DNA from 4 places in the Arthrobacter sp. JUb115 genome. Region 4 is predicted to be linked to each of the others. Evidence: riboswitches for the same ligand, from Rfam matches in the RefSeq annotation. Region 4 holds a riboswitch; each other region holds the start of a gene.

Region 1 (7,885 bases), on a different contig from region 4:
TTCCGCTGGCCGACGTGGCTTCGACGGTCACCACGGCCTTTGGCAGCACCATGGGAAATATCGGACTGGTGATCCTGTTCGGAACAATGATCGGTGTCATCCTGGAGAAATCCGGCGCCGCGATCTCCATGGCAGATGCGCTGATCAAGGTCCTCGGTACCCGGTTCCCCAACCTGACGCTATCGATTATCGGCTACATCGTTTCCATTCCGGTCTTCTGCGACTCGGGATACGTGGTGCTCAACTCGCTGCGCAAAGCCATCACCCTGCGTACCGGGGTCTCTGGGCTGGCAACTTCCATCGCCCTGATGACCGGCCTGTACGCGACCCACACCATGGTGCCTCCAACTCCGGGCCCGCTGGCCGCAGCCGAAAGCATCGGCGTTGCCGATAACCTGGGCTTGATCATCGCTGTCGGATTGCCCGTTGCGGCCATCTCGGCACTTGCCGGCTTGGCCTACGCCAGCCGCTTCAACAAGTCCCAATGGACCCCGTTGCCAAGCGACGACCACAATGACATCTCCGAACTCGACTATGAGCAGCTGCGTGCAAGCTTCGGAAAATTGCCCAGCCCGGCGCTGGCCTTCATGCCGATCCTGGTTCCGCTGGTGCTGATCTGTGCCGCATCCATTGCGAAGCTGCCCTCGCACCCGATTGGCGAAGGCGCTGCCCTGGAAATCCTTTCCTTCCTGGGGACGCCAGTTATTGCGCTGATCTTCGGCTTGATCTCATCGACTTTTCTTTTGAGCGGTGGCAGCAAGCTGGCGGTCTTCAATGAGCAGATGAACGAAGCTGTACGCACCGCTGCTCCGGTCTTGCTGATCACCGGTGCCGGCGCCGGCTTCGGCGCGGTCCTGGCCGCGTCGGATCTGACCACGATTCTTTCGGATTCACTCAGCGGACTGGGCTTGGGCCTGGCTGTGCCATTCCTGATCGCCGCTGCACTGAAGTCCGCCCAGGGCTCGTCCACCGTCTCAATGGTGACCACTTCCGCGCTGGTCGCTCCGATGCTCGGCTCCCTGGGCTTGGGTTCGGAGCTGGGCATGGTGCTATCCGTATTGGCAGTAGGCGCCGGTGCGATGGTTGTCTCGCACGCCAACGACTCCTACTTCTGGGTCGTCTCGCAGCTCAGCCGCATTCCGGTGATCACCGCCTACAAGACCCTGAGCGTGGCTACCGCCATCCAGGGCACCGCGGGGTTCCTGACTGTACTGGTCCTGGGAGCCGTACTGCTTTAGCAGCACGCCTTCCAAGAAAGCAACGGATCGCGCCATCGGCAGATGGCGCGATCCGTTGCTTTAAGCAGTGCTGGATTAGCCCAGGCCTGCCACCGGGAAGCTCCGCGCGGCCTTATTCGCTGTGGCAGTCGAGATCACCAGCAACGCGATGGCGGCCAGGTAGCCGGCTCCGGTCGCGGCGAAGGCGAAACCGAATTGGCCCAGCAGGCAGAGAACTGCTGCGCTGGCCAATGCCGCCCAACCGGCCCAGGAAGCCGCGGCAAGCAGGGGCGCAGCCTGCTGATGCCCGGCGAGCCAGGCCCCATCGCTGGCCAAGGTGTGGCGCGTCTTGATGCCGATCGCCGCATTGCGAGCGAGCTTCCGGTCCCGTGCCATCGGGGCGAGGAACGCTGCGACCAGCGTTATGCTCAGCAACCCGAACATGAAGGCAATCACGCCTGCTGGATCCACTTGCCGCCTCTTCTGCCGATTGATCTTGAATGGCCATTCTATGCGGTCGCATGGAAGTGCCCTGATCCACGCTGTGTTCCCAATCGATGCCTGCGGGAACGCTCTTGAGATCCAGTTCCGGCATGCCAATTACGTCATGCGAAGGTCATATGACGTCTTATCTGCCCGTTTTCCGGCAGGGCGAAGGCGCGAAGATGACGTATTTTGTCCTGCTGTTCCTCCGCATGACAGCGCCCTTCCCGAGGACCTGCCAGTAATGCTTGACTCGGAGCACAACCCATCCAGAGCGGCTGAGAGACCTGGCTCCGAGACGCCGCAGCAAGCCTGCACTCCGCAGGTAGTGCTAACGCCAGGTTCGATGGAACTCCCGGGTCTAGAAGCATGAACTTCTGTTCGGGATCCCTCGTTCAATTTGTCTAAGAGAGGGACGACATGACTCGTACTCGTCCGAACGCCTTGAAAGTTCTGGCTTCAGCGATGGCGGCAGCAACACTGCTGACTGGCTGCTCGCTGAAAGAACCACGGCCGGAAATAGCGCCGGTTGTGGCGCAAAGCAGTAATCCGCAAGCCGAGCATAAGCTCGACAACGTTCCTTCACTCAAAGGCAAAAAGGTCGGCATCGCGGCCAAGGATATCCTGCACGACTACTCGCGCGTGGTCTACCAGCAGATCCAAGAGCGCATCAAAGAGCTCGGCGGCGAGGTCATCGCTACCCAAGCCGAAGCCAAAGACGAGAAGCACGTCTCTGACGTAGAAAACCTGATCACCCAGTCGCCCGATGCCATCGTGGTGATCCTGGGCGATGCCCAAACGCTCACTCCTGCCTTGGCCAAGGTGGACGCCGCCGGGATCCCGCTGTTCACCATCGATTTCCAAAGCGAATACTCGAAGAACAACGTCACCAGCGACAACTGGAACGTCGGCACCACGCTGGCTCGCACCATGGCTGAAGACCTCCACGGCAAGGGGAAGATTCTGGTCTTCAACGGCTTCCCCGGTGTGACTCCCTGCCGGATCCGGTACAACAGCCTGAACCTGGTGCTGGAAGACTACCCAAATATCGAGAAGATCACCCCGGAACTCCAGGACAAATACGAAGGCACCATCGAGGATGCCAAAAACCAGATCCAGGACCAACTGCGCAGGCTGCCCGAGGGCGAAGTTGACGCGATTTGGTCCTGCTGGGACATGCCGCTGATCGGTGCCGCGCAGGCCATCGATCCCACTGGTGGCGACATCAAGCTGTATGGAGTGGACGCAGAGCCCGGGGCCCTGGATTTGATAGCGAACCCGGACAGTTCATACCAGTTCACCGTCGCTCAGCCCACCAAGCAGATTGCCGCTGCCTCGGCCACTAATATCGCCCTGTTCCTCGATGGGCAAACCGATCTGGTTCCGAGCACCAGCTATGCCGAGCCGATTTTTGTCGACAAGGACAACGTGAATCAGGTGCGCCATGACAACGGAATCTAAGGAACTGCTGAGCATGGCCGCCATCAACAAGTCCTTTGGCACGGTCGCCGTGCTTGACCATGTGCACCTGCAGCTTCGGGCCGGAGAGGTTCTGGGCCTAGTGGGCGAAAACGGAGCTGGAAAATCCACCCTGATCAAGATACTCACCGGGCTGTACACCCTGGACTCGGGGCAGATCGAACTTGCCGGCCAGCCGGTGCAAATTCGCCGGCCTGCCGATGCCGAAGCGCTAGGCATTGAAGTGATTCACCAGGACCGCCATCTGGCCGGCCGCTTGACCGTCGCCGAACAGCTGTATCTGGGCACCGCGAAGAGTCGTGGGCTCTGGCGCCACGAGCGCACCGCGCAGGCAGCAGCCCGGGCGGATATTTTGCGAACCACCGGCCAGGAGCTGGACACCGGTGCCTTCGTTGATGAGCTCAGCGTTGCCCAGCAGCAGCTGATCCAGATTGCCCGTGCCGTACTGGCCGAACCCAAGGTGCTGATTCTCGATGAGCCGACCGCACCGTTGGCCAATGATGAAGTTGAACAGCTCTTCGGCACGATCCGGCATCTGCGGGACCGCGGGGTAGGGATCATTTTCATCTCGCATTATCTCCAGGAACTGCGGCAGATCACCGACCGGATTACGGTGCTGCGCAACGGCAGAAATGCCGGTGACGCCAGTTTCGCGGACGGTGACAGTATCGAAGATGTCATCGGCTTGATGCTGGGCAACCAGGTTAACGAGTTCTCGCACCAGAGGCGCGAGCCGCCCGCCGTTCAGGGCGAGCCTGCCCTTGAACTGGTGGACCTCTCGGTGGCCGGAACATTGAGCGGCATCAATATCTCGGTGGCGCCCGGAGAAATCGTGGCCGTCACCGGATTGGTGGGATCGGGGATTGAGGTGCTCGCCGACGCGGCCACCGGCAATCGTGCGCATACCGGCTCGGCGCTGCTGCACGGCCGGCCGGTGGCATCTGCGGCGGACTTTGCCGCCCGGGCAGGCGCCTACGTCCCGTCGAACCGGCATTCAGATGGCATCTTCCTGCGCAACACCGTGCGCGAAAATATTGCAGCGGCCAGCCTGCGAAAGCTTGGCCGCCGCCTGGGCTTGTTGAATGCGCGCAAAGAGCGGGACACAGCCAGCGAACTGGTGCAGCGCCTGGATATCCGTCCGGCGAATCCAGAAGCCGTGGCTTCGGGTTTGTCCGGCGGCAACCAGCAGAAAGCGGTATTGGCCCGCTGGTTGGCCAAGGGATCGGACGTGCTCGTCTTGGACCAACCCACCTCGGGCGTCGACGTGGGAAGCCGTGCGCATATCTACGCGCAGATTTCCCAGTTGGTCCAGCAGGGAGCCGCCGCGCTGTTGGTCAGCGTTGACCTGGAAGAAGTAGTGGGACTGGCCGATCGAGTGCTGGTGCTCTATCGCGGTCGGATCATCGCCGAACTGCCGTCGAGCGAGGCGGGTACGGAAAGAATTCTTCACTTGGCATCCAGCGGCCAAACCGCCGGAACATCACGCGAAGAGGTCAAAGCATGAGCACCACCCTTGTTCCGGTCGACGAAGCACCTGCGCCTGGCGCGTCCCGCACGAAGCCGAGATTGGCGGCCTGGATCGGCTACGCCGGCATCACCGCGGTGCTGCTGCTCTTTGCCTTCGGTTCCCCATTTTTCTTGACGGCTTCGAATATCGCCACCATCCTGACCCAAGCGTCGGTCTTCGGCATTGCCGGGGTGGGGCTGGCCATTGTGATCATCGCTGGCGGCGACGACGTGCTCAACGGAGGCATCGACCTGTCCACCGGCGCGGTGGCAGGACTAGCCGGAACGGTGACCGCGCTGGCCGCGGCTGCCGGAACCCCGGGCATGGTCGCGGTGCTCTACGGGGTCCTCGTTGCCACCGCGATCGGCGTCGTCAATGGCCTCTCGGTCACCTTGGGCCTGCGTCCGCTGCTGGCCACCTTGGCCACCATGGGGGTGGCCGCTTCGCTGGAACTGGTCTTCAGCCAGAACTTGAAGATCGCCGTTACCGGTGGCTTCTTCGAAGCGGCGCGGGGCAGCGTGCTCTTCGGCATCCCATTGGTGGCCTGGCTTATGGCGCTCATCGGGGCAGCGGGGTGGTGGGTATATGGCAAAACCAGCTGGGGAGTGAATTCCTATGCGGTTGGCCAGAATCCGACCGCCGCGCAGGTGGCGGGACTTGACCCGCGCCGATACCGGCTAGCTAGCTATGTGCTCAGCTCGGCGTTGGCTGGCCTGGCCGGAACGCTGCTGGTGGCAAGGCTTTCGGCCGCCGTTCCAGGCATCGGAACCCAAATTCTCCTGGACATCATCCTGGTGGCCTACATGTCCATGATCTTTTCGCGCAGGCGGCTGGTCAGTGTGGTCGGCACCGTTCTGGCCGCGGTATTTGTGGCCGCCCTGGATAACGGATTGACGCTGCTGGGCGTGGCCAGCCAGTGGGTGGGTGCTGCCAAGGGCCTGCTGATCCTGCTGGTCTTGGCCAGCGTGACCCTGCGCGGAAGGAAGAACCGATGAGCACCATTGAAACCCTGGCCGCACCCGTGGAGCCGAGCCCCGGACCGGTCGCAGCCTACAGCGGAAAGAAACGCGGCACGCTTCAAGCATCGAGGCTGGTGGCTCCGGGTACGTTGGCCCTGATCCTCATCGTGTTCTCGGTGCTCAGCCCGGTGTTTTTCACCGTGGGAAACCTCTTCGGAATCCTGGGGCAGGTGGCTTTGCTCGCCTTGGCCGCCATCGGGTTGACCCTGGTGGTGCGCGCCGGAGGCATCGACCTGTCGATTGGCGTGGCCCTGGATCTGGGAGCCTTGGCCAGCGCTTGGCTGATCCATGACGGCTACCGTGCGTGGGTGGCCGTGGCCGGCGGGCTGCTTTTCGCCTTGGCGGTGGGAGCGGTGAATGCGCTGCTGATCGTGATCCTGCGAATCCCGGCTTTCCTGGCTACGCTGAGCGTGTGGTTTGCCGGCACCAGCGTGCAGCAGCTGCTCACCGGCGGCGGCGCACCGATCTACCTGTCGGCGCCCCTGGTGCCGGACGGTTTTGCCGTGATCGGGCGCGGATACTTCCTGGGCATTGACGCCGCCATCGTCAACGCGGTCTCCATCTCCCTGGTGGTGGCCCTGCTGCTTGGCATCACCCGCTACGGGCGGAAGCTGACCATGGCCGGCGAACAGCCGAGCGCCGCAAGAATATCTGGCCTGCGGACCAATGCGCTGATCGCCAGCGCCTACCTGTTGTGCGCGGTGATCGCCGGATTCGCCGGAGTGGTGCTGGCAGCACGCTCCAACGGATATGTCCCGGGCAGCGGACAGGCCTATCTGATGGATGCCATTGGCGCGGTCTTCATCGGGGCAACCATCAGCCGCTACGGGCGAGTGTCCGTGGGCGGAACGCTGATCGGCGTGGTGATTTTTGGCCTGCTGGATAACGGGCTGAACCTGATTGGCCTGTCCTTCTTCTGGCAAGACCTGGCCCGAGGGCTGGTTCTCCTGTCCATCCTGCTCGCCGCCGTGGTGCTCGGGAGGGCCAAGAGTCGGCCGGCCACCGGCATCTTCGCGCTATTGCGCACGACCAAGCATCAGGCACTGACGAACACCGCGAAGGGAAACAGAAAATAATGGGCAAGCGCATCCACCTTAACGCCTTTGACATGACCTGCGTCAGCCACCAGAGCCCTGGGCTGTGGCGGCACCCGCAGAATCGAGCCGACGAATACAACACCCTTGAATACTGGGTGGATCTGGCCAAGACCCTGGAGCGCGGTGGCTTTGACGCCCTGTTCCTCGCCGATGTACTTGGCATCTATGACGTGTACCAGAATTCCAGCGGTCCAGCCTTGCTCGATGCCGACCAGGTGCCACTGAACGATCCCTTCATGCAGGTTTCCGCCATGGCCGCGGCCACGAAGAATCTCGGTTTCGCGGTGACCAGCGCGCTGACCTATGAGCAACCCTACGCGCTGGCCCGGAAGTTCTCCTCGCTGGACCACCTCACCCGCGGGCGCATCGGTTGGAACGTGGTGACTAGCTACTTGGAGTCGGCGGCCCGCAATCTGGGCATGGCCAGGCAGCTGGATCACGACGCCCGCTACGACATTGCCGATGAATTCATGGACGTGGTCTACAAGCTCTGGGAGGGATCATGGGAGGAAGACGCGGTTCTCAAGGACCGCGAACGTGGCGTCTACACCGACCCTTCCAAGGTGCATCCGATTAACCATCACGGCCAGTACTTCAACGTGCCGGGCATCCATCTTTCCGAGCCTTCCATCCAGCGCACCCCGGCGATCTTCCAAGCGGGCGCTTCTTCGCGCGGCCGGCGCTTTGGCGCGCAGCATGCCGAGGGCATCTTCCTGAATTCGATCAATACCGCGGTCACCCGCCGCCAGACCGATGCGATCCGCGACGAGTTCGAACTGGTGGGTCGGCCCCGGGACGCCGCCAAAATCTATGCGCTGATGACCACTGTGGTGGCTGATTCAGACGCGCAGGCGCAGAAGCTCTACCGCGAATACCAGTCCTATGCCTCGCGCGAAGGTGCCATGGCATTCTATGGCGGGTGGTCGGGCTTGGACCTGAGCCAGTACGCGCCGGATGAGGAGCTGCAGTATCTGGAAACCAACGCGGCGCGATCGGCGGTCTCGATTTTCACTACAGCGAATCCGCAGCAGAAGTGGACCCCGAATGCCATCGCCGACTACCTCGGAGTTGGCGGCATCGGAC
Region 2 (7,885 bases), on a different contig from region 4:
GCGGAAAATTGCCAAGGCTTCAGCGCTCATGGTTGCTCCTTTATGATCTGGGAAATGGTTTGGAATGGCTAGGCGCTGCGCGTGCCGGCCAGTTCGCGAAGTACGTTGCCGGGATTCGCCGCAAGCAGCGTTCTGGTGTACTCATGCTGGGGGTTGGAGTAGACCTCTTCGACAGTGCCCGACTCGACGATTTGCCCTCGGCACATCACGCCGACGCGGTGACTAATCCGTTCCACTACATGCAGGTCGTGGGAGATGAACAGATAGGTCAGTTGCTCTTCACGTTGCAGCTGGTCGAGCAATTCAAGGATCTGTTCCTGGGTCAGTACATCCAATGCACTCAATGCTTCATCAAGAACCAGAACTTTTGCGCCGCTAGCTAGAGCACGGGCTATAGCTACCCGCTGGCGCTGGCCTCCGGAAAGTTCACCCGGACGTCTGCCAACTAGCTGTTCAGGAAGGTTCACTTGTTCCATCAGCTGCGCTGTACGCTTCGCACGCCAAGCACTATCACCCAGGCGGTAGTTGACCATTGGCTCAGCGATGATCGAGCCGATTGCCTGGCGGGGGTCAAGTGCCGAGTCAGGGTTCTGGTAGACCAATTGCGCTTCCCGCCACAGATCATAGCGCTGTTTGCCGCTGATGCCGGCAACTTCTTTTCCGTTGACCAACACCGAACCTTCGGTGGCTGGGTGCATTCCCATGATGATTTTGGCTGTAGTGGATTTTCCTGAACCCGATTCGCCGACCAGCGAGAACGTGGTGCCTCGCTGCACTTCAAAACTGACGTTGGAAAGAACTTGGTGTTCGTCGCGGCCTTTGCCGAAGACCTTGCTGAGGCCATCCACAGTGATTGCCATATCCTCCGAGTCTGAAGGTTGCTGTCGATCCTGATGCGCATAGGCCTGATCGAGCAGTGCCTTGGTATATGGTTCGGTGCTTTGCGCTACCAACGCTGGAACGCTGCGGTCCTCCAGGATCCGGCCAGAATTCATCACCAGTACGCGGTCCGCAATGTCAGTCGCAACAGCAAGATCATGGGTGACAAAGAGGACTGTGGTTCCCCTCTGGCGTGCCAGTGACACGAAAACTTCCAATACCGTGCGTTGCACGGTGACGTCCAAGGCGCTGGTTGGTTCATCAGCGATGAGCAGCTGAGGGTTCAAGGCAAAGGCAATCGCAATCAGCACGCGCTGCTTCAGGCCACCAGAGAGTTCGTGCGGGTATTGGTCCAGTCGGCTTTCCGCACGGTCGATATCAACGCTCTCCATCAGCTCAATTGCCTTGGAACGCCATTGCGCCTTGGGAACTGAACGTGACGGATGCAAACGGAAGACTTCAATGATCTGGGAGCCAATGGTCTTCACCGGATCCAGAGAAGCACCAGGATCCTGTGGAACTAATCCAATGCCTGCGCCGCGAATCGCACGCCAATCGGCCATGGAAAGATTAGTGACTTCTGTACCGCCGAAACGCACGCTTCCCTTGACCTTCGCGCTTTGCGGCAATAAACCGATGAGTGTCTTGGCCAGGGTGGATTTGCCCGAGCCGGATTCACCAACAATGGCAATGATCTGCCCCGCGGGGACTTCCAAATTGATATTGTCAGCAGCTACTGTGCCCTGGTCGTACTGGACCGTTAGATCTTCAATGCGGATCGCTGCTGAAGAAGCGTCGTTCGTTGCGTTCATGGTCTTGTCCGTTCATCAAAGAGTAGGGCTAGAAGCGGAATGCCTTGTTGATGGCACGTCCCAGTACTGCTGTCAGCATTACCGCCGCCACGATAACCAATCCCGGCAAAGTGGTCAGCCACCATGCCACCGAAAGATACTGGCGTCCTTCGGAAATCAGCAGTCCCCATTCAGGGGTCGGCGGTGGCGAGCCGAAGCCCAGGAACCCCAAACCGGAAATTGCAAGAATCGCAGCACCCAGATCTACAGCCAGCAAGGAGAGAACCGGACCGATGATGTGCGGGATGATGTGGCGACGTAGCACAGTGAAGTATTTGCCGCCGCTCATCAAGGCCGCCTGCACGAAATCGCGTGATCGGACCCTGAGCACTTCAGTGCGCACGAGGCGAGCGAATGCCGCGATCGAAGCGATACCCACACCTAGGCCCAAGGACAGCGGTCCCGGTTCAGTTGCGGTAACCAGAATCAGCGCGATCAGGAAGGCAGGAACTGCCAGGACAACATCGACAAAGCGCATTGCAACGGTGTCTGCGAACCGTCCGGCGGTCGCCGCCAGCAGTCCGAGGACCGAACCCACTACGCTTCCAACCAAGCAAGCCAGACCGGCGGTCAGCAGTGTCTGGTGAGTTCCGTAGACAACTCGGCTGTATACGTCACGCCCCAGATGATCTGTTCCGAACAGGTGCTCCGCATTTGGCGCTAGCAGTTTGTCAGCCGGCACACCCGTAATTGGGTCTTGTCCAGTAAAGAACGAAGGGAAGAAAGCCCACGCCGCAAATAAGAACAGCGGAATGAGAACCCACCAGGCAGCTAACCAGCGTACTGCTGGATTACGTTGACTGGTTACAGTGCTGGTTGGAACTTGGCGCTGATCTTCATTGGCCACTGATCCAATGTGCTTGGTCAAGAGAGTCATTAGTCCTTCTTTCCTTATGCAACCAGCGAGCGGGTTGACCTGCTTGTCGAAGCGACGATTCGCGGATCAATCTGAGGGTGGATGAGATCTACCAGCAAGTTGACCCCCGTGAAGACAATGGCTGTCAGAAGCACCAGTCCTTGGACCAATGGGATATCCTGCGCGGTAACTGACTGCAAGATCAGCTGGCCTAATCCTGCACGCGAAAACACCGTCTCCGTGATAACCGAACCAGCAAGCAGAGCGCCAATGGTGATACCCGCAATGGCTAGTGCGGCAGGGGCCGCGTTCTTCAAGGTGTGCCTGTAGAAGATCCACGCTTCGCTGGCGCCTTTGGCTCTCAGCACGTCGATGAATGGCTGCCTATTAACTTCCTGCACGCTTTTGATTAGCACCTGGGCGATCGGAGCGCTCAGGTGCACGGCGAGTACGAAGATAGGCACTGCCAGCGACATGAATGAGCCGTCCGGGAACAGTGACATCACTCCGAGCTGCACTGCCAGCAGCTGCAGGAGCACCAGGCCCAACCAGAAAACAGGAATGGACACCATTAGCGGTGGCAGATTCAGCAGCGTCTTGCGCAGTTTTTCGCCCTTGGACAGGCTCGCCGCTGAGGCGATGATCAGGGCGAATACCACCGACAAAACGAATGCGCTGCCAGCCAGAATCAGGGTGGATCCAGCTACTTCACCGATTCGATTCGCTACTTCCGAACCGCTGGACAAGGAATATCCGAGATCTCCGCGAAGCAATCCCAGCAGCTGCGTGAAGTACTGCACGAAGACCGGCTGGTCGTATCCGTAGTACGCCTTCATCTGTGCAATGGTGGCCGGATCCGCGGCTGAGTCAGTGCTCAGGAAGATCGTGACCGGGTCATTCGGCAAGGCCTGCACAGCGATGAAAACCGCCGTGTAGGCCAGCCAAATGACCAATATTGCCTGTCCCAATCGTTTTGCGATGTAAATGCCCATGAGCTCGGTTCCTAGCCGTCGTTCTTCCAAGCACCTTGGAAGATTGGTGCGGTACCGGAAGTGAATTCAACGTTGGCGGAGTTATTGGCCCCATAGACCTGAACTTCGTCCCAAAGAATCAAGGTCAAGGCTTGGTCAAGCACCAGGGTACGCTGTTCTTCTTCCACCAACTTCAGGTGCTCTTCTTCGGTGGTTGCTGACTGCTCTTCGGCGAAAAGCTTGTTCAGTTCAGGATCGGCGCGAAGTGTCTGATTGTTGTTCGCAGTTGCGTAGACCGGGCCCAGTCCGCCGTATGCGAACTGGCGGGTGCCGAAGAACTCCACTTTGTCGTCGACAAGCGCGTTGGTCAGGAAAGTATTGTCCGCCGCGCGGTTGACCAGCTGGACGCCAATCTCTCGCCATTGCTGTTCAATCAGTTCGAACGCTGGCTTGATGACCACGGAGTTATTGGAGGTGGAGACCGTTACTTCCAGTTTCTTTCCGTCCTTCTCGCGAATGCCATCCGCGCCCGGCTTCCAACCGGCTTCATCCAATAATTGCTTGGCCTTTTCTGGGTTGTACGCCAGTTCGGAAGATAGGTCTACGAAACCTGGAGCCTTATGGTTCAGGATCGATCCGGAGATGACGTAGCTATCCGAGAGAACGGTTTCCTTAATGGCCTGGCGGTCGATTGCAATCTGCAGCGCTTGGCGGACTTTGACGTCTTCAAGCTTTCCCGAGCCAACACGTACTGCTGCGTGGTTGCTGGTCAGGTCTACGCCTTCAGCAGCTAACACCTTGCCACCGTTGGTACCCAGCACTTGTTCGTCCACCGGTTGCAAGCCTCGGACGAGATCTACCTGCGCGGACTGAACTGCCCCGGCACGGCTAGCTACCTCAGGAAGGTATTTGATAACCAAGGTATCCAGGTATGCATCGCCCTGGTTAGAGGCAGATTCTGGTGCCCAAGCGTAGTCATCGCGGCTGGTGAAAACCACTTCTTCATCAGGCTTTTCCGATTCAAAGACAAACGGTCCGGAACCAACGATCTTGGAGATCGAGGACTGCGCGGCGTTATCCAGTTCAAGGGTTTTCGGGGACACCAATCCAGCAGTTACTGAAGAAGTCGCCCGAAGGAAATTGGCATCCGGACGCTTGAGCGTGACCTTGACCTTGTTGTCCCCAACGACCTCTGCCGACTTGTAGGCGGCAAAGTCAACGTTCGGTGCAATCTGAGCTTCCTTGATGCCCTGACCCAGCGCGTCCAGGTTCAGTTTCACGGCTTTGGCATCCAGTTTGGATCCGTCTGAGAAGGTGACTCCGTCGCGAATGGTGAACGTGAACTCGGTCTTGGCATCGTTGGCTTCGAATCCGCTGGCGATCCAGCCAACCAGCTTGCCAGCTTCCACGTCGTAGTAGGTCAGGCGATCAAGGACGGAATTCAGTACGTTGGCCTTCTCATAGAAACGCGCTGCCTGAGTCTGCCAATTGTTGATGGGGGTAACTTCAGCAAAAGTGAAGGTACCGCCTTCTACTGGTTCCCCTGGATCGGCTGCTGCTTCAGCGGCGCCAGTAGTATTGGCGTTGTTTCCGCATGCAGTGAGTGACAAGCCCAGAACGGCAAGGATTGCAGTGGCCTTCAGGCCAAAATGTGCTGTACGCATGGTTACAGATGTCCTCTCGGTTGGTGCCCCGAGGATTACGCATAGATTCCCTGTACGTTCTGCCTTGATTCCGGGACTACCCACGGCGAGTTTCTTCCGGCAGACCGTTGAGAAATTTAGCAATCTCCATCGGTCCTGGCCTTAGCACCGCTCCCGTTTACGGGTGGTTGCTGCGACTTCAACGAGCCAGGTCTCTCGGTCGCTCTGGATGGGGTGTCCGGCTGTACCGGCCGAACAGTTCAAGTCTGCAACCCCTGAATTCAGCAGACAAGCGTTACGTAAGCAGGGGTCATGAAGTCGCAGAACGCGTCCTGAAACAGCCGATACACGTCATGCTGCGCGTCATAAAATGCAATGCGCCGGACATAAAACGCTTTGTGACGCCAATTGTGGACAGATCCATGCGAATCCTTGCTTAATCGGCATTCCCATTCGATGGTTCCGGGAATTACCTCACGTCCTCGCCGGTTGTAGCAGATGCAGACCAACGAGAGGACCCCATGAAGATCGCAATTACCGGTGCCACCGGACAGCTTGGAAATCTAGTCATCGACGCGCTGCTGGCGCGCGGGGCGAATGCCGCTGATCTGGTCGCAATTGGCCGCTCCGAGCAGAAGCTGGAACCGCTGGCAGGCAAAGGCCTGGAAACCCGCGTTGCCGATTACAACGCCCAGCCAACTCTCGTGTCCGCACTCGAAGGCATAGACAAGCTGCTGCTGATTTCGGCCAGCGAGGTGGGCCAGCGCGTTGCCCAGCATGAGAACGTCATCAATGCCGCCAAGCACGTGGATGTCTCGCTGATCGCCTACACCTCAATTGCCAACGCCCTGTCCGGCGGCATGAAGCTCGCCGACGAGCACATCGCCACCGAACGGCTGCTGGCCGGATCCGGCATCGACTACGTGCTGTTGCGCAATGGATGGTACATCGAGAACTACACCGACCAGCTGATGGGCTACCTCAACAGCGGCACGGTGCTCGGTGCCGCCGGCGATGGCAAGATCAGCGCTGCCGCCCGTGCAGACTATGCGGATGCCGCTGCGGCCGTGCTGCTTTCCGAGGAGGACCAGAACGGCAGGATCTACGAGCTGGGCAGCGATAAGCCATTCACCCTCGCCCAGCTTGCTGGCGCGGTTGGCGCTGCCGCCGGCCAGGACATCGCCTACCAGGAAATGGATCCAGGGCAACTGGAAAAGATCTACGCTGATGCCGGCGTCCCCGGACCGTTCGCGCACATCCTCGTCGATACCGACATGCGCATTCGAGAAGGAGCGCTGGAAGTGGACTCCGGGGAGCTGGCTCAGCTGATCGGCCGCGCCCCGGCTTCCTTGGGCAAAGTCATCAAGGACAACCTGGACAAGTAGCCCAGGTGCACTAGGGTTCCAGCGGGCAGGCATTGGCGGCGATCGAGGCCGCGGTGCCTGCCCGCCGCTTTAACGCGTCACAACCCGGAATATTCGCGCGGCAATGCCGAAATTGCCGCGCAAACCCATGGTGCTGCGTGTCACAACCGCGCGGCGAGTTCCCGCTCCCGTAAATTTGCGCATACTTCATCCCCACCTGCAGAGGAGATCAAAGCATGCCACGAGTACGTTTAAGATCAGTTGCCTGCGCGGCAGCCATCGCCTTGGGCCTGGGAGCTTTCTCAGCGCTTCCGGCGAGCGCCGAACCACGGCACACCCAGAAGGACCCGACCGCCATCGGCACTGGAGGCGCAGTCTCGTCGGTCGATCCGGAAGCCACCGCTGCCGGCATCGAAATCCTGCGCAAGGGAGGCAACGCTGTCGATGCGGCTGTGGCAACCGCGGCGGCACTGGGCGTCACCGAACCCTATAGCGCAGGCATTGGCGGCGGCGGATACTTCATGCACTACGATGCGAAGTCGGGCAAGGTCAGCACCATCGACGGCCGCGAAACCGCCCCGGCAGGCATTGGGCATGATGCCTTCATCGATCCTGGAACCGGCGAACCGTATAACTTCACCCCGGAACTGGTCACCAGTGGTGTGGCAGTAGGCGTGCCCGGGACAGTGGCCACCTGGCAGCGCGCACTGGATAATTGGGGTTCGCAGAACCTGAAACAGGTTCTGCGGCCGGCAACCCAGATCGCTTCACGCGGCTTTGTCATCGACGAGACGTTCCGCGAGCAGACCCTGGACAACAAGGAACGGTTCGCCGCGTTCACCTCCACGAGCGAATTGTTCCTGCCCGGCGGAGATGCTCCGGAAGTCGGGAGCATTTTCAAGAATCCGGATCTCGCACACACCTACCGGATGCTGGCCAAGCAAGGCATTGATGGATTCTATGAGGGCGAACTGGCTGCCGACATCGCCCAAACGGTACAGGCGCCGCCAAAGAGCGAAGACACCACCCTCCCGGTTCCCGCAGGGCAGCTGGGCACCGCCGACCTGGCCGGCTACGAAGTGGTGGAGCAGGCACCGACAAAGGTGGACTACCGGGGCTACGACGTCTTCGGCATGGCTCCTTCTTCCAGTGGCGGAACGACCATCGGCGAATCTCTGAACATTCTGGGCGAATTCGATTTGCCAGCCATGGAAGAACCCGATGCCTTGCATCATTATTTCGAGGCAACTGCGCTCGCATACGCTGATCGCGGCAAGTACGTCGGCGACCCCGCGTTCACCAGCGTCCCGACACGGACCTT
Region 3 (7,885 bases), on a different contig from region 4:
TCTCCAGTCAATTGACGCACTTCCAGGGATGCTTCTGCTTCCTGAGAATTCTGAATAGTGCGTCAACCCAGAGTACTGTCTCCGATGCCTTTTAGCTGGGTGCCGCATAGGGAATCTTCGCCCAGAGAAACTTCAACTTCGTGCAGCATCGAGGATGCGGCGCCATGCTATTGCGAGATGCCGGAATGTTCTCGGGCCAAGGGAACTGAGTTTTCATATAGCAGTGCGGGCGGGATTTTTCTTATTTCGTTCGTGCTCGTAGCGAATCGAATTCGATTCTCGCTGCCTGTTTTAGGGTTTGGGCGGTTTGGTCTTGCGTTGCAGTGCTGTGGTTTGCAGATTTTTCGATCTGTGATTGAACGCGATGAGCACTCCGGGGCCACACCCACGGCATGCCGTGAGTCAATTGCGTCGACAATGGTTATGCAGAGGTCTTGTGCTTCCTTCGGAATGCTCCGCGCAAAAGTTCAGCCTCGTTGATCAGACCGGCCATTTCTGGAGATTTGCCGCAGGAAAATGGGTGCATGCAACGCAATGTTGCATGCACCCATTTCTTGGAGTCCTGGACTTCCTACGCGAGGACCTGGCGCTTGGAGGAAATCACGCCGGTGTTGAATCCAGCCAGGCGCAGGCCGCCGTGGAAGCGGGCGTGCTCGATCTTCACGCAGCGGTCCATGACCACATTCATGCCCGCGGCCTCGGCGCGCCGGGCCACTTTCTCGTGCCAGGATCCCAGCTGCAGCCACAGGGTCTTCGCGCCTACGGCCAGGGCCTCGTCCAGCACGGTAGGCAGGTCATCGTGCTTGCGGAAAACCTCCACCAGATCCGGGGTCTCCGGCAGATCGGCCAGCGACTTGTACACCGGCTGGCCCAGGATCTCATCGAGTACCGGGTTGATGAAATACACCTTGTACTTGGAAGATGAGAGCAGGTAGGTAGCCACGAAATAGCTGGCGCGCGATGGCTTGTTCGAGGCACCGACAATGGCGATGGACTTGGTGTCGCGCAGGATCTCCAGGCGCTGTGCGGCTCCAGGGCCTTCCCAAGCGGTATCAACGGCAGTCATTAGATTGCTCCCTTCGAAGCGGTTGGCAATGCGCAGGCGGAACCGTCATAGGCCGGAGCCTCGAACCCTGCGGCGGAAGCGGCAATCGCTTCCTGCGAAGCGGCCAGCGCCTGGTCCAGATCCCAGAGGATGTCCTCGACATCTTCCAGTCCTACCGACAGCCGGATCAGATCTTCTGGCACGCCAGCGGAGACCAGCTGCTCGGCGCTCAGCTGCTGGTGGGTGGTGGAGGCCGGGTGCAGCACCAGGGTGCGGGCATCGCCGATGTTGGCCAGGTGGCTGGCCAGCTGCAGGGCTTCGATGAACTTCGAGCCAGCTTCGCGCCCGCCCTTCACTCCGAAGCTGAAGACCGAGCCGACGCCCATGGGCAGCAGCTCCTTGGCCTGCGCGTGCTGCGGGTGGGATTCCAGGCCGGCATAGTTCACGTAGGTCACGCGCTCATCGGCCTGCAACCAGGCCGCGACCTGCTTCGCATTGGACAGGTGGTTGTCCATGCGCTGCGGCAAGGTCTCCAGGCCCTGGAGCAGCTGGAATGCGGACTGGGCCGGCAGGGCCGGTCCGAAGTCGCGCAGCTGCTCGCTGCGCAGCTTGGTCAGGAAGCCGTACTCGCCGAAGTTGTCCCACCAGGAGACGTTGCCGTAGCTGGCTACCGGTTCGGTCATGGTGGGGAACTTGCCGTTGCCCCAGTTGAACTTGCCCGACTCGATGACCACGCCGCCCAGGGTGGTGCCGTGCCCGCCGATGAACTTGGTAGCCGAGTGGATCACGATGTCCGCGCCGTGCTCGATAGGGCGCAGGATGTACGGGGGAGTGAGCGTCGAATCGACCACCAGCGGGAGATTGTGGCGGTGCGCCACCTCGGCCAGGCCCTTCAGGTCAGCGATGTCGCCGGACGGGTTGGCCACAACTTCGGTGTAGACGGCCTTGGTGTTCTCCTGGATCGCCGCTTCGAAGTCGGCGGGATCATTGGAGTCGATGAAAGTGGTGTTGATGCCGAAGCGGCGCAGCGAGACATCCAGCTGGGTGATGGTGCCGCCATAGAGCTTGGAGGATGCCACGATGTGGTCGCCTGCCTGGGCCAAGGCCGCGAAGGTGACGAATTCCGCGGCCATGCCCGAGCCGGTGGCTACCGCTCCGATGCCGCCTTCCAGCGAAGCCATGCGCTCTTCGAAAGCCGCCACGGTCGGGTTGCCGATACGCGAGTAGATGTTGCCGTACTTTTGCAGGGCAAAGAGGTTGGCCGCATCGTCAGCGTCCTTGAAAACGAACGAAGTGGTCTGGTAGATCGGCACTGCGCGTGAGCCGTGCTCGGCATCGGGGGTGCCTCCGGCATGCAATGCGCGGGTGCGGAAACCAAACTTGTGATCTGCCATGGTGGCTTACGACTCCTTGTCGACTGGGGTTTCGCGTGCACCGCAGGGCGGGCCGCGATCGAGGCAGGAATCCCGGAATCAATGTCGCTTCCTGCCGTGGTCCAACGGGTAAGCGGCTGCATCGTTTCTGGCGGTAGCACCGTATCCACCGGATGTGGCAGGTTGCTGCGGCGTCATCGAACCAGATCTCTCAGCCGCTCGGGATGGTGTAATAATCTTCGCAACATGACCGTTCGTGACCCAACTATGAGTCGTAACGTTGCGTATTGGAGCTGATATCGGAGATTCTTCGATACCTGTTGCCCCGGTTAGGCTGGATTCATGGATACTTCTCTGGCATTGGTTCGACACGGGCAGACAGACTGGAACCTTGCAGGACGCTTGCAGGGACGAACCGATATTCCGTTGAACGATACCGGGCGCGAACAGGCTCGCGAGGTCGGACGCAGGCTCATCGGCCAGAATTGGTCGCTGGTACTTGCTTCACCCTTGGAACGTGCCCAGGAAACTGCCGCGCTGATTGCCCAGCAGATCGGGGCTGAGACGGGGAACGCTGTTCCGGAACTCATTGAACGCGGCTTCGGCCCGCTGGAAGGCCGGATCATGGCCGAGGTCAGCGAAGCGGAATCGGCTGCTGCCAAGGACCTGCGTGAGCCGCGTGCCCAGATCTTGAGCCGTGCAGTGCCAGCGCTGCTGGACTTGGCCAGCAGGCATGCCGGGCGCAAGGTCATGATTGTCAGCCATGGGGCCACCATGCGCACCATCCGCGACGCATTGGCCGGAACCACGGATCCCCAAGGCGTGGAAAATGGCGAAATGCTCCACTTGGACTTGATCCGCCTTGAGCAGATCGCCAGCGAATTGGATCTGGTGGCATTCTAGGAATCCATGGGGTCTCTGCGAGAAGTAAATTTTTTTTCGTTCACGCCTCACAAAATGGTCTCCTCGTACGTTTACATGGTGAGAAGCCATGAAGGCGCAAGAATTCCAGGAGAGCCATGCAAGCACCGTTCGAGCGGATAGTCCAGGACTATGGACTGAACGTCCTGCGCGTTTGCCGTGCCCTGCTTGATGAGCATCGCGCGCAAGACGCCTGGTCCGAAACGTTCCTTGCCGCGCTCAAGGCGTACCCGCAACTGCCGGAGGACGCCAATGTCCTGGCATGGCTAGTGCGTATTGCCCGGAACAAAGCCATTGACGAGTTGCGCAGGAACAAGCCGGAAATCCTCATCGGCCAAGACGTGGACAGCCTGGCCCCATCAGCCCAACGGCCGGATCTGCAGTTGGAAAACCTGCAGCTGTGGCATGAGGTGAACCAGCTTCCTGGCACGCAGCGGCAGGTGGTGGCCTACCGCTACCTGGGCGGAATGAGCTACGCGCAAATTGCCGGAATCCTTTCCGGCACCGAAGCTGCCGCCCGGCGTTCGGGCGCCGATGGGATCAAGAATCTGCGGGCCCGGATGGATGACCAAGAACTATGGCGGGAGCAGCCATGAACGGAAAAAATTATCGGCAGCAGGCTACGGCCGCTGAAGCGCAAGTCCTCGACTCGCTGCAGGACCGGCTCGTTGAACGGGCCCGTGCACGGGAACTTGTTGATGTTGCCTATCGCGTGGTCGATAGCCCCGTGGGGGCCTTGCTGCTGGCCAGCACCGATGCCGGGCTGGTCCGGGTCGCTTTTGAATCCGAAGGCCATGACCGGATTCTGGAGGTGCTCTCGGAAAAGCTCAGCCCGCGGATCCTGCGCGACAAGTCGAGCCTGGATGGTGCCGCCCGGCAACTGGAGGAGTATTTCGCGGGCCAGCGGCATGGCTTCGATCTTCCGGTGGACTTGCAACTCTCCACCGAGTTCCGCCGCCAGGTGCAGCTGGAACTGGGTCAAATCGATTACGGGCATACCCTGAGCTACGCCCAGCTGGCGCAGCAGATCGGCAAGCCGAAGGCGGTGCGGGCCGTCGGTTCAGCCTGCGCCACCAACCCGATTCCCATCGTGCTGCCCTGCCATCGGGTGCTGCGCACCGATGGTTCATTGGGCGGCTACCTGGGAGGCTTGGAAGCCAAGTCCGAGCTGCTGAAGCTGGAGAACCCGGACTTCGCCAGCGGCGCCGCGACGCTGTTCTGACGGGCAGTTCCCGCATGAAACAAGTGCTGGGCTGCTGCCTCCCTTGCGGGAAGCAGCAGCCCAGCACTAATTGCTACGGGCTTGCAGCCCAGCAGCTGCTACTTGCTGCGCAGTTCGAAGCGATCTGCGTCCATGAGCTTGGCCCAAGCGGAGGCGAAGTCATTGACGAACTTCTCCTTGGCATCATCCGAAGCGTAAACCTCGGCCAGTGCACGCAGCTCGGAGTTGGCACCGAAGACCAGATCCACGCGGCTACCGGTCCAGCGGCCATCGGTGGTGGTGTAGGTCTGCTCGTCAGCGGACGGGGTCCATTCCAACCCCAGCTCCAGCAGGTTCGCGAAGAAGTCGTTGGTCAACGCGCCTGGGGTGTCGGTGAAGACGCCCAAGTTGGAGCCGTCCCAGTTATTGCCGATGACGCGCAGTCCACCGAGCAGTACGGTCGCTTCCGGTGCCGAGAGGCCCAGCAGATTCGCGCGGTCGATCAGCAGGTACTCGCTAGGCAGCTTGACGAAGCCCGAGTCGTAGTTGCGGAATCCGTCGGAAACTGGTTCCAGCCATGCGAACTGGTCAACGTCGGTTTGCTCCTGGGTTGCGTCTACGCGGCCCGGGGTGAATGGAACCTCGACCTGCTGGCCAGCTGCCAGGGCTGCCTGCTCGACTCCGACGTTGCCGGCTAGGACAACGACGTCCGCGAAGGAAGCCTTGATCCCGGAAGTGGCGTTGAAGTTGTCAACAATCTCTTCCAGCTTGGCAATTACCGGTTTGAGCTGCTCAGGCTGGTTCACGCTCCAGGAGACCTGTGGTTCCAGGCGGATGCGGCCGCCGTTAACGCCGCCGCGCTTATCCGAGGTGCGGAAGGTCGAAGCGGCCTTCCAAGCCGTGGATACCAGCTGCTGGACGGTCAGTCCCGAATCGTTGATCAGGGCTTTAAGTGCGGCAACTTCAGTTGCACCCAAGGTGGTCTGCGGAGCTGCTGGCAGTGGATCCTGCCAGAGCAGGTCCTCAGCGGGAACCTCTGGGCCGAAGTAGCGGGACTTCGGGCCCATGTCACGGTGGGTCAGCTTGAACCATGCGCGGGCGAAGGCGTCTGCGAACTGGTCTGGGTTCTCCTTGAAGTTCTTGGAGATCGGGCCGTAGACCGGGTCGAAGCGCAGGGCCAGGTCGCTGGTAAGCATGCGTGGCTCGCGGTGTTCCAAGGTCTCGAATGCAGGCTGGACCAAGCCGGCTCCGCCATTGTTGACCGGGCGCCACTGCTTGGCGCCTGCTGGGGATTCGAACAGTTCCCATTCGTAGGCGAAGAGGATGTGGAAGAACTCGTTGTCCCAGCGGGTTGGGTGGTAGGTCCAGGTGACTTCAAGACCCGAGGAGACGGTGTCCGCGCCCTTGCCGGTGCCGTGGCCGTTCTTCCAGCCCAGTCCCTGCATTTCGAGCGGAGCTGCTTCTGGATCCGGGCCGATCTTGTCATCGGCATGCGCGCCGTGGGTCTTGCCGAAGGTGTGGCCACCGGCGATCAGCGCGACGGTCTCCTCGTCGTTCATGCCCATGCGGCGGAAGGTTTCGCGGATGTCTACGGCCGAGGCCAGCGGATCCGGATTTCCGTCAGGACCCTCAGGATTCACGTAGATCAGGCCCATCTGCACTGCTGCCAGAGGAGCATCCAGGTCTCGCTTGCCGGTGTAGCGTTCGCTGTCCAGCCAGACCTTTTCAGGGCCCCAGTAGACATCGTCATCTGCTTCCCAAACGTCCTTGCGGCCGCCGGCGAAACCGAAGGTCTCGAAGCCCATGTCTTCCAGAGCCACATTGCCAGCCAGCAGGATAAGGTCGGCCCAGGAAATCGACTGGCCGTACTTCTTCTTCACTGGCCACAGCAGGCGGCGAGCCTTGTCCAGCGAAACGTTGTCAGGCCACGAGTTCAGCGGAGCGAAGCGCTGCTGGCCTGCGCCGCCGCCGCCACGGCCGTCGTGCGAGCGGTAGGTGCCTGCGGAGTGCCAAGCCATGCGGATGAAGAACGGGCCGTAGTGGCCGAAGTCTGCTGGCCACCAGTCGTGCGACTGGGTCATGATTTCGGTCAGGTCGGCTTTTACTGCCGACAAGTCGAGGGCATTGAAGGCTTCAATGTAGTCGAAGTTCTCGTCCAGCGGGTTGGAAACCTGCTGGTTCTTGGCCAGAATCCTCAGATTCAGCTTATTCGGCCACCATTCGGTGTTGGCATTGCCCTGGGTAGGGTGAATTCGACCCGCGCCGCCAACTACTGGGCACTGACCTGCAGTCATCTCAGACATGTGCTCTTTCCTTCCGGATTGTTTAGGGTTTATCTGGTTTTATCCATCGCGCAGCAGCTGCGCTGATGACGATGGCAAATCTAGGGGTTTACTTAGACAGCAACTATGCGTTCGCAGCCTGGCAATCCGGGCAGGTGCCCCAATAGATCACTTCGGCTTCATCAATGCTGAACCCATGGTCATTGGAAGCATGCAGGCACGGGGCGCCGCCGACAGCGCAGTCGACGTCCGCCAGCGTTCCGCACTGGCGGCACACCACATGGTGGTGATTGTCGCCAACGCGGGCTTCATAGCGGGCAGTATGGCCCTGTGGCTGTATCTGCCGAATGACACCCAGTTTCGTGAAGAGCCTGAGTGAATCGTAGACAGCTTGGTGCGACACATTGGGATGATCTTCACGGACAGCCGAAATGATAGTTTCAGTATCCGCGTGCGGGTGCGTCGCGACGGCGGAAAGTACCGCAACGCGCGGTTGCGTGACCCGCATCGATGCCGCCTTCAGCACCTGCTCGATCCTTGCCTGTGATGTCATGTACCCAGCATGCCTGCTTATTTTGAATCAGTCAAGATAAGTTCCAGTGTATTTCGCGTTAAAAGTGGGTGGACTCCAGCTGACTGGTTGAATCGGTGCTTCATTAGTAAGTATTCCGTATGATGCATGTTCAAGCGTGGTTTGCTTCTGGGGGAGGAAAATTACGAAATCGCAGACATTTCACCCGAAATAAGAAAGCGAATAGTGGGTGGTTTTATCTTGGGAAATATTGCGGTCCAATTGATGATTCCACGGGTTCGGGGAGCGAAAAATCCTGTGGGGCGAGGAAGCTCACATGGATGGCGCTGCCAGCGTAAACAATGTGATCCCGGGGTGCTGAAGATCCGGAAACGGCGAGAAATCAAGGATCTGATTTGACCCTTGATGAGATGTCGACCATGCTGGAAAAGGCCCATTTTGGGATTTATCGTGTCAAAATCGTGCTAAATCGAGTCAACTCGCAGGAATAATTCGCGAGATATTAGCGGAGAATGGTTGTTTCTTTCAGGC
Region 4 (7,885 bases):
TGCTGACCAATGAAACTACTGCCTATAGCCAGTACGACAAGCTGACCGTACAGGTTCTGGACGGCTACGGAACCTACAACATGGGCACCTGGTCGAACTTGGATGCCGGCTCGTCCTACGAACTGCAGGCCGTTGACCTGAACAACTTCCGCGGTAAGACCGTTACTTTGCGTTTCAAGGGCGTGGAAGACAGCTCGCAGGCTACCTTGTTCCGCATTGATGATGCATCGGTAGCCGCCAGCTAGAGGATCGACCAGAAAAGTCCACTATTACCTGCGCAAGCGCGGCACCAATCGGTGCCGCGCTTGCTGCGGGAAAGATAGGGATATCGCCTAGCTCAAGGTCCAGGAGCGCTTGGACAGGCCGTACCAGAAACCGTCAATTGCCGTCTTGGCATCAATTCCACCCGAGGCGTATGCCGCACCCAGCGCAACGTACAGCGGAGCCCAATGCTCCGAGCGCGGGTGCGCTTCGCGGGCCGCCGGGGCCTTGTGCAGGAAGTCGAGGATGGAGTCCACATCCCCGCGGGCCATTGCCTCCTCGGCCCAGTGGTCGAACTCGCTGGAGGCCGATGGCGGCGCCGAATCCGGCCCGCCGGCTGGGTTGAACCAGCGCAAGTTGTGGGTGGTGAATCCGGAGCCAACGATCAAGGTTCCCCGCTCGCGCAAGGGTGCCAAGCTCTTGCCCAGATCAAAGAGTCCTGCAGGATCCAGTGTTGGCATGGACATCTGCACCACCGGTACATCCGCATCCGGGAACATTTCCTTCAGCGGCACGTAGGCGCCATGGTCCAGTCCACGCGTCTCGTCGCGCTCCACGTGATGGCCATAGGCCGAGGTCAGCCGTTCGACTTCATTGGCCAGCCCGGGCGCCATTGGCGCGTCGTAGCGAACGTCGTAGTACTTCTGGTCGAAGCCCCAGAAGTCGTAGACCAATTCGTTCTTCTGCTGGGTAGCACTCAGCGTCACCGGCGCATTTTCCCAGTGCGCGGAGATCATCAGAATATCTTTCGGCTTCTCGAAAGTGCCGGACCAGCTAGCCAGCTCCTGGGTCCAGCGCTGGTCGTCGGCCAGTGGCGGTGCGCCATGGCTAAGGAACAAGACGGGAGGGGTATCGGATAGCTGATTCATGATTAAAAACTACCAACCATTAGTTGAAGCGTCAAGCTTTATTTTCATGAATCCCGATATCTAATTCATGCAAGACCCTCAATGCTCTCCAAGAGGCCCGTGGACAGTGCGGACAGATTCGCCGCACCACGTTGGGTCCAACGCCAGCGGCAACGGAGGCCATGGCTTTCTTGCTCTGCTTCTGAGCGGCGGCGGAAATCTATTGCTTCTCTAATCACGAATGCAATTGGCAAGTCGTTCCTAAGCTGCGCCGGAGAAGTGGAACTGTACGGCTTTGCAGGCATCAGGCGTTGCCTGGCCAGTCTTTTCCAAGCCATTAATTACGCTCAGCTGGGGATTCGCAGTACGTTCAACACTTCGGCTTCGAACGGCTGCGGTTTCCAATATCAGACTTATTGACCATTAATCTTTAGAATGGTTTGTATGCAAGAAGAAGAACTGATGCAGACGGTCGAAGAAGAATTCACCGCCATCTTATTGCGCGCCCGCCAGATGCTGATCCGTCGCGCCAAGATCATCCACCCGGACCTGCAGGATCCGGGGTACCGCTTGCTTGCAGTGGTCATCCGTGATGAAGCCCAGCAACAGGGAGCACTCGCAGAAAAACTGCGTCTGGACAAGGCGACTATTTCCCGCCTCGTGCAGCACCTCGAGTCTCTGGAACTTGTCACCCGCACCCAGGATCCTTCCGATGGCCGGGCCCAGCTGGTCTCGGCAACAGAAATCGCCAAGGAAAAATGGCGCTCCAGCGGTAACACGCTGCGTGAGGAACTGCGCCGCCAGCTCAAGGAATGGGAAGCCTCCGAACTGAAGAATTTTGGAGATCTCCTGCACCGCCTCAACGACAGCTTTGAACAGATTCTCTAGTTCCCGATCTTCAGCTGAAGCCTTGGAGACCTTCTGGTTTCCAAGGCTTCAGCTTTTTAGGCTCACTCCATCAGCGCCAGGAAATCATCGGCGCTTAACGCCGCACTCTGCGCGGCTTGGGCAGTCTCTCCCAGGACATCATTGAACAGCTGCGTCTTCTTGGCCTGCAGCGCGAGCACCTTGGATTCGATGGTGTCCTTTGCCACCAAGCGGTACACATAGACCGGACGAGTTTGCCCAATGCGGTGGGCCCGGTCAATAGCCTGGGCTTCGGCCTGCGGGTTCCACCATGGGTCCAGCAAGATGCAGTAGTCGGCGGAAGTGAGGTTAATGCCGAAGCCGCCGGACTTCAGCGAGATGAAGAAGACCGGGAAATCTCCCTCGCTGAAACCGTCAATCAGTTCCTTGCGCTTTGGGCCAGTGGTGGACCCATCAAGGTATCCGTGCTCAATGCCCAGCTCTTCAGCGACGTCGCGTGCCTTGGCCAAGAAACTGGTGAATTGGCTGAAGACCAGAATCTTATGCCCTTCAGAAACCGCGTCCCCCATGAGTTCGCGCAGCATTTCAAGCTTCGCGCTCGGGGCATCGCCCTCGCCTACCAGGGACGGATCCAAGGCCAGCTGGCGCAGCAAGGTCAGCGATTGGAGAATCTGGAAGCGATTCGAATCAACGTCGTCAACCAGGCCCAGGACTTCTTGCCGCACGCGCTGGAAGCGGCGGTCATAGGCTTTGCGGTGCCCCGGCTCCAGTTCGACTTCCAGCACCTGCTCGGTCTTCGCCGGCAACTCTGGAACGACCTGTTCCTTGGTACGGCGCAGCACGAACGGACGCAGTCGGCTCTTCAGGCGCTCCAGGCGCTCCTGGTCTCCGTCGGCAATGGGTTTCTGGTAGTTGTCCTTGAAGGACTTCGCACCGCCCAGCAGGCCTGGTGCAGCCAGTGAGACCAACGCCCACAGTTCCATCAGGTTGTTTTCCATGGGTGTGCCAGTGACCACGAATTTGCACGGCACTGGCAGCTGCCGGGCCTGCTTGTAGCCTTTGGAGGCATGGTTCTTCAGTTGCTGGGCCTCGTCCATGATCATGACGTTGAATCCGGCGGCTTCAAAATCCTCATAGGCCAGGCGGAAGATCGTGTAGCTGGTAACTACCAATTGGGCGTCACCGATCTGCGACGCCATGCTTTGGCCGCTCATTCTAGCTGTTGAAGTGATGCCGGTGACTCTCATCTGCGGCGCAAATCGCTGCGCCTCATTGATCCAGTTGCCCACCACCGAGGTAGGAGCCAGCACCAGGAATTTCTGGGCAGGATCCTCGACGCGCGCTTGTTCAAGGCAAGCCAGCAGCTGGACGGTCTTGCCCAGACCCATATCGTCGGCAAGGACGCCGCCGAGATCATGGGTACGCAAGAAGTTGAGCCAGGATAGGCCGTGGCCCTGATACGGGCGCAGTTCAGCGTTGAACGTTTCCGCTAGCTGGACCGGCTGCATTTCTTCACCGCTTTGCAGCGCCTTCATGGTCTGCAGCCACTGGTTGTGCTGGGCTTCGATAATGCCCAGATCCACCAGTTCTTGCCACCAGTCGATGCTCAACTTATGGATGCGGATCGTATCGCCCTGCACCGTGCCCAGCTCCCCGGCCTCTGATATCAGCTGGCGCAGCTGCGTGAAATCTGCACCATCAATCGGGATCACCGTAAGGTCATCGAGGACGAGATACTCATCTTGCTTGGTCAAGGCCTCCAGCAGCAGTGGGAACGGGACCTTGGTCTCGTCCAGGAGCACTTCCACAGACAAGTCGAACCAGTCCCCCGTGCTTTCGCCGGCTTCGACACTGACAGCGGCCGGCGCGTGGCTGATCCGGTACTTCGGCAGCCTGTTCTGCTCTTCAACGACCACATCGGGATGCTCTGCCAAGAGCGGCAATGCGTAGACCAAGAAATCGATGGATTCGGAGGTGCTGAATTCCTTCGGCGGGAAGATTCCTGAAGAGGTCAGTTGCCCCAAGGAAGCCTGCGCGCCGAGCTTGTCCTGCACCGAAGCAGCAATTTCCTTTTCCACGGCATACTGGCGGGGGCCCGCGGAGGCGTACTCCCAGGAATAGCTCACGGTCAGCGGAGTTCGGATGCTCTCCAGGGACAGCTTGAGGCTGGGGCGTGCTGGAACAGGGATGCTGTAGCTGTCATCCTCGCTCTTCAACGGTGCCATCAGGCGCAATCGGTCCAGGTGCTGGCGCTCGAAAAGCTCAACGCCTTCCTGCGGGATGGATTGCGCACCGGATTCAATAAATGTGGCCAGTTCCTTCGTGACCGGTTCAGCGAACCGGGCCAAACCGATTTCCCTGGCCTTCGGCAAGGGGCTGGACGCGTAAGCCAACAAGGTCGGCGGCGTGCCTATGGGCAAGAGGTAGACGTGCTCTTCGCTCGGCCCGCGCAGCTTCCCTTCCATGCTCAGGCCATGTTCACCGCGACGCACATCCACGTGTGCCATGGCTGGTTGCTCGCTGAACTCCACCGGGGCCTTGGCCGTAGAACCGCCGTTGACGATCTGCACTCCAGCTTCACGCAGGGCTTCGAACGCATCCAGCAGGTCCTGGCCTGGAAGATCCATCAAGGAGATCCACTCCTTGGGATCCCACGAATGGCGATAAGTATCTTGTTCAACGTGTTCACGCAACCGGTCCAGTTCAACGACCGCACGACGCTGCTTCTTGGAGAACCGCGTATCAAAAGCGACATTGCGCCAGCTGATCCCGGTTTGGATCCAGGGGCTCTTGGTGCCCTGGCGGGCCGGGCGTGCCTGCAAGGTCAGCGCGTCCTCGCCGCCATAACGCGGTTCGCTGACCACTTTCAGGATCAATCCCAGCGGTTCTTCGGCAACCAGCGGCTCATCGGAAATGACTGGAAGCAGACGGTCAAGGGTGCGTTCCCACTGCGGCTTGCTATTGCGTTTCCATGCGTGGGGATCCACCCCGGAGTCGGAGACGAAGAAGCCCTGGTCTTCTTCGGTGGTGACCTCAATGAGCAAGGCGGCGACGTCTTCACAGGACTGAACCCCCGGATGCTTGCCGCAGAAGCTGGTGAAGCTGATATTGCCCGCGGTGATTTCCAATTGGGCCATCACCGATTCGCGCAGCACCACACCGGAGATGCGGGTAGATCCCGGGCGCATTACCCGGTTGGCGATCTGCACTTTTCCGGAATCACACAGGAATTGGCCCAGGTTGTATTCGGATTCGGTCACCAAGGTCTGGGCCGCAGAAAGTGTCAGCTGGAATTCCATACTCGCCGTTCATTGTTCGTGCAGTGGGCGCCCGAGAGCTAGATTCCATCTTAGCGAGCCGGAAAGCAAGATGCCCGGTGACGAAAAGTTACTTCTGCCCTTTACCCGCGGGCCCTGCAACCGATAGAAATTAATCACTGAATCACGAGTTCCACTCTTTGAGCCCTGGCTGAGTGGACGGCAACCCTCCTGCGTCATTGTGCGGGGTGCCCCAGGTGAAGATTCGACGCATCTTGAACGCCAAGATGCGTAAGCGATGGCGCCCCTTGCGCCAGAAAGGGGATCAATTCCCCATGACTAATGCAGCATCTGCCCCAACCGTATCCGAAGACCGCGCACAGCGCCTGCAGGAAGCAGGCAAGGGCTGGGGCGAACGAATTTCGGCTGCCCCGCAAAGTGCCCAATTGACTTTCACCGTCGAGGGCGAAGGCTTCGATTCGGTAGCCAGCAACATTGTCTCCGGCAAGCACACCTTCCAGGTCGACGAGCCAGCTGCCCTGGGCGGCAGCGACCTGGCCGCAAGCCCCGTGGAATACGCGCTCGGAGCGCTCATCTCCTGCCAGGTTGTGGTCTACCGCTTGTACGCGCAGAACCTCGGCATCCAGGTGGACGACGTGAAGATCCAGGCCAATGGCCACCTCGATGTCCGCGGACTCTTCGGCATCGACCAGACCATCCGCCCCGGCTTCTCGTCGGTGGATCTGGACATCCGGATTGCCGGACCGGAATCAGCTGAACGCTATGAAGAACTGCGCCGCGCAGTGGATGCACACTGCCCGGTGCTGGACCTCTTCGCCAATCCGGTGCCCGTGACAACCGCGGTAAGCATCGCAGAGACCAACTAGAGTTCGCTGAACTAAAAAGCACCGCGGCGGCCCCCGACTTCAGGGGCCGCCGCGGTGCACTTCTAGCTGAAGCCAACTATTGCCCCAGGAAGTTCAGCAGGACTTTGCCGGAGCGAGCCGAATCCTTGGCCGTTTCGAAGGCTTCAAGCGCATCGGCGACCGGGAACTCGTGGGTTACCGCCTCGGAAACCTGCAGTGAACCGTCGGCCAGGGCAGCAAGCACATGGTCGATTTCGTCGTTGAAGCGGAAGGAACCAACCAGTTCCAGCTCGCGGGTAATAGCCAGCGAAATGAGTGCGGGTTGTTCTCCTGAGGGCAGCAACCCGACCATGACCACTCGACCGCCGCGCACGGCACCGCGCACCGCGGAGGCCAATCCGCGGTAGGTGCCGCTGGCCTCGATGACCACGTCCGCGCCCACCTGGGCGATTGCTTCCTGGCCATCGGCGCGCAGGGTGGAGGTGGCACCGAGCTGCTTGGCAATCTCCAGCGGCTTGGCGTGCATGTCTACCGCGATAATTTCGCTGGCCCCGGCTCGTTTAAGCACTGCTACAGCGAGAGCTCCGATCGGGCCAGCACCAATAACCAGCGCCTTCTTGCCGGCGACTTCGCCGACGCGCGACACCGCATGCCAAGCAACCGCAGCCGGTTCTGCCAGTGCCGCATCGCGCAGTGCTAAGCCAGCAGGCAGCTCACGCAGCATGCGTGATGGCAGGTTCATTTCGCGGGCGAATGCGCCCTCGGTGTGCGGGTAGCGGGCGGCCGAGCCCAGGTAGGTGCACCCCGGGGAGAGATTCGGGCGGTCGGCCGGGTAGGGTTCCCCCGTCTCACCTGGTGTTGCCGGGTGCACGGCGACTTTGGTTCCGGCTGCCGGCCCGCTGCCGTCAGCGGCGGCCTGGATGATGGTGCCGACGATTTCATGCCCGAGAACCATTGGAGCCTTGAGGATCGATTCCCCGGCGGCGCCGTGGCTCCAGTAATGCAAGTCTGATCCGCAGATACCGCCGTAAGCGATGGCAACGCGTGCTTCATCTGCTCCCGGCGCTGCCAGCTCGATTTGTTCAATACGCAAATCACCGGCTGCATGGGCCACGACGGCCAACGTGCTGGTGGCGAGGGAATTAGACGACAACGCTCATGCCTCCGTCGATGAAAATGGTCTGACCGTTCACGTAGTTCGATCCGTCCGAGGCCAACCAGACTGCTGGTCCGGCCAGGTCTTCGACGGTACCCCAACGGGCCGCCGGGGTGCGGCCAAGAATCCAGGAGTTGAATTTCTCGTCATCCACCAGATTCTGCGTCATTTCGGTGTGGATGTAGCCCGGTGCGATGCCGTTGATTTGCAGTCCCGAACAGGCCCATTCCGCGGTCATGGCGCGGGTGAGGTTGCGCAGTCCGCCCTTGGCTGCGGTGTAGGCGGAGATAGTGGGACGGGCCAGATCGGTTTGCACCGAGCAGATGTTGATGATCTTGCCTTCGCCGCGTTCCACCATGCCACGTGCGACTTCTCGGCCCACCAGGAAGGCGCTGGTGAGGTTGGTATCGATCACGCGCTGCCAGTCGGCGACTTCCAGTTCCAGCATGGGCACGCGGTGTTGGATGCCCGCGTTGTTCACCAAAATGCGGATGGGGCCGATGTTCTTTTCAATGGCGGCGATGTTCTCGCGCACGGCGGCATCATCGGTGACATCGAAGCAGACGCTGTGGATCCTCTCGGCGCCATAGCGGGTGCCGAATTCGGCGGCAGTTTCGGCCAAGCGTTGCG

What was found. A riboswitch is a leader RNA that binds a small molecule or an ion and turns the genes downstream of it on or off. The one in region 4 is predicted to bind S-adenosylmethionine.
Region 1: linked by a shared signal. The riboswitch ahead of EDF61_RS09400 (substrate-binding domain-containing protein) and the one ahead of EDF61_RS10445 (OsmC family protein) in region 4 are both predicted to bind S-adenosylmethionine.
Region 2: linked by a shared signal. The riboswitch ahead of EDF61_RS12810 (ABC transporter substrate-binding protein) and the one ahead of EDF61_RS10445 (OsmC family protein) in region 4 are both predicted to bind S-adenosylmethionine.
Region 3: linked by a shared signal. The riboswitch ahead of EDF61_RS12735 (O-acetylhomoserine aminocarboxypropyltransferase/cysteine synthase family protein) and the one ahead of EDF61_RS10445 (OsmC family protein) in region 4 are both predicted to bind S-adenosylmethionine.

The regions. Positions count from the first base shown of each region.
Region 1 is NZ_SOBS01000004.1:339,783-347,667, forward strand. It holds gene EDF61_RS09390 (GntP family permease) at 1-1,238, shown strand, start outside; gene EDF61_RS09395 (SdpI family protein) at 1,314-1,688, opposite strand; SAM riboswitch class I at 1,963-2,053, shown strand; gene EDF61_RS09400 (substrate-binding domain-containing protein) at 2,121-3,161, shown strand; gene EDF61_RS09405 (sugar ABC transporter ATP-binding protein) at 3,145-4,683, shown strand; gene EDF61_RS09410 (ABC transporter permease) at 4,680-5,681, shown strand; gene EDF61_RS09415 (ABC transporter permease) at 5,678-6,781, shown strand; gene EDF61_RS09420 (LLM class flavin-dependent oxidoreductase) at 6,781-7,885, shown strand, end outside.
Region 2 is NZ_SOBS01000007.1:23,331-31,215, reverse strand. It holds gene EDF61_RS12830 (acyl-CoA dehydrogenase family protein) at 1-30, opposite strand, end outside; gene EDF61_RS12825 (ABC transporter ATP-binding protein) at 69-1,691, opposite strand; gene EDF61_RS12820 (ABC transporter permease) at 1,720-2,412, opposite strand; gene EDF61_RS12815 (ABC transporter permease) at 2,622-3,578, opposite strand; gene EDF61_RS12810 (ABC transporter substrate-binding protein) at 3,590-5,221, opposite strand; SAM riboswitch class I at 5,345-5,436, opposite strand; gene EDF61_RS12805 (NAD(P)H-binding protein) at 5,722-6,585, shown strand; gene ggt (gamma-glutamyltransferase) at 6,801-7,885, shown strand, end outside.
Region 3 is NZ_SOBS01000007.1:4,462-12,346, forward strand. It holds gene EDF61_RS12730 (CoA-binding protein) at 572-1,066, opposite strand; gene EDF61_RS12735 (O-acetylhomoserine aminocarboxypropyltransferase/cysteine synthase family protein) at 1,066-2,439, opposite strand; SAM riboswitch class I at 2,555-2,649, opposite strand; gene EDF61_RS12740 (histidine phosphatase family protein) at 2,761-3,321, shown strand; gene EDF61_RS12745 (RNA polymerase sigma factor) at 3,438-3,935, shown strand; gene EDF61_RS12750 (methylated-DNA--[protein]-cysteine S-methyltransferase) at 3,932-4,561, shown strand; gene katG (catalase/peroxidase HPI) at 4,660-6,843, opposite strand; gene EDF61_RS12760 (Fur family transcriptional regulator) at 6,947-7,375, opposite strand.
Region 4 is NZ_SOBS01000005.1:93,125-101,009, forward strand. It holds gene EDF61_RS10425 (S8 family peptidase) at 1-245, shown strand, start outside; gene EDF61_RS10430 (dioxygenase family protein) at 333-1,130, opposite strand; gene EDF61_RS10435 (MarR family winged helix-turn-helix transcriptional regulator) at 1,554-1,997, shown strand; gene EDF61_RS10440 (DEAD/DEAH box helicase) at 2,060-5,275, opposite strand; SAM riboswitch class IV at 5,416-5,537, shown strand; gene EDF61_RS10445 (OsmC family protein) at 5,569-6,120, shown strand; gene EDF61_RS10450 (L-idonate 5-dehydrogenase) at 6,197-7,252, opposite strand; gene EDF61_RS10455 (SDR family oxidoreductase) at 7,242-7,885, opposite strand, start outside.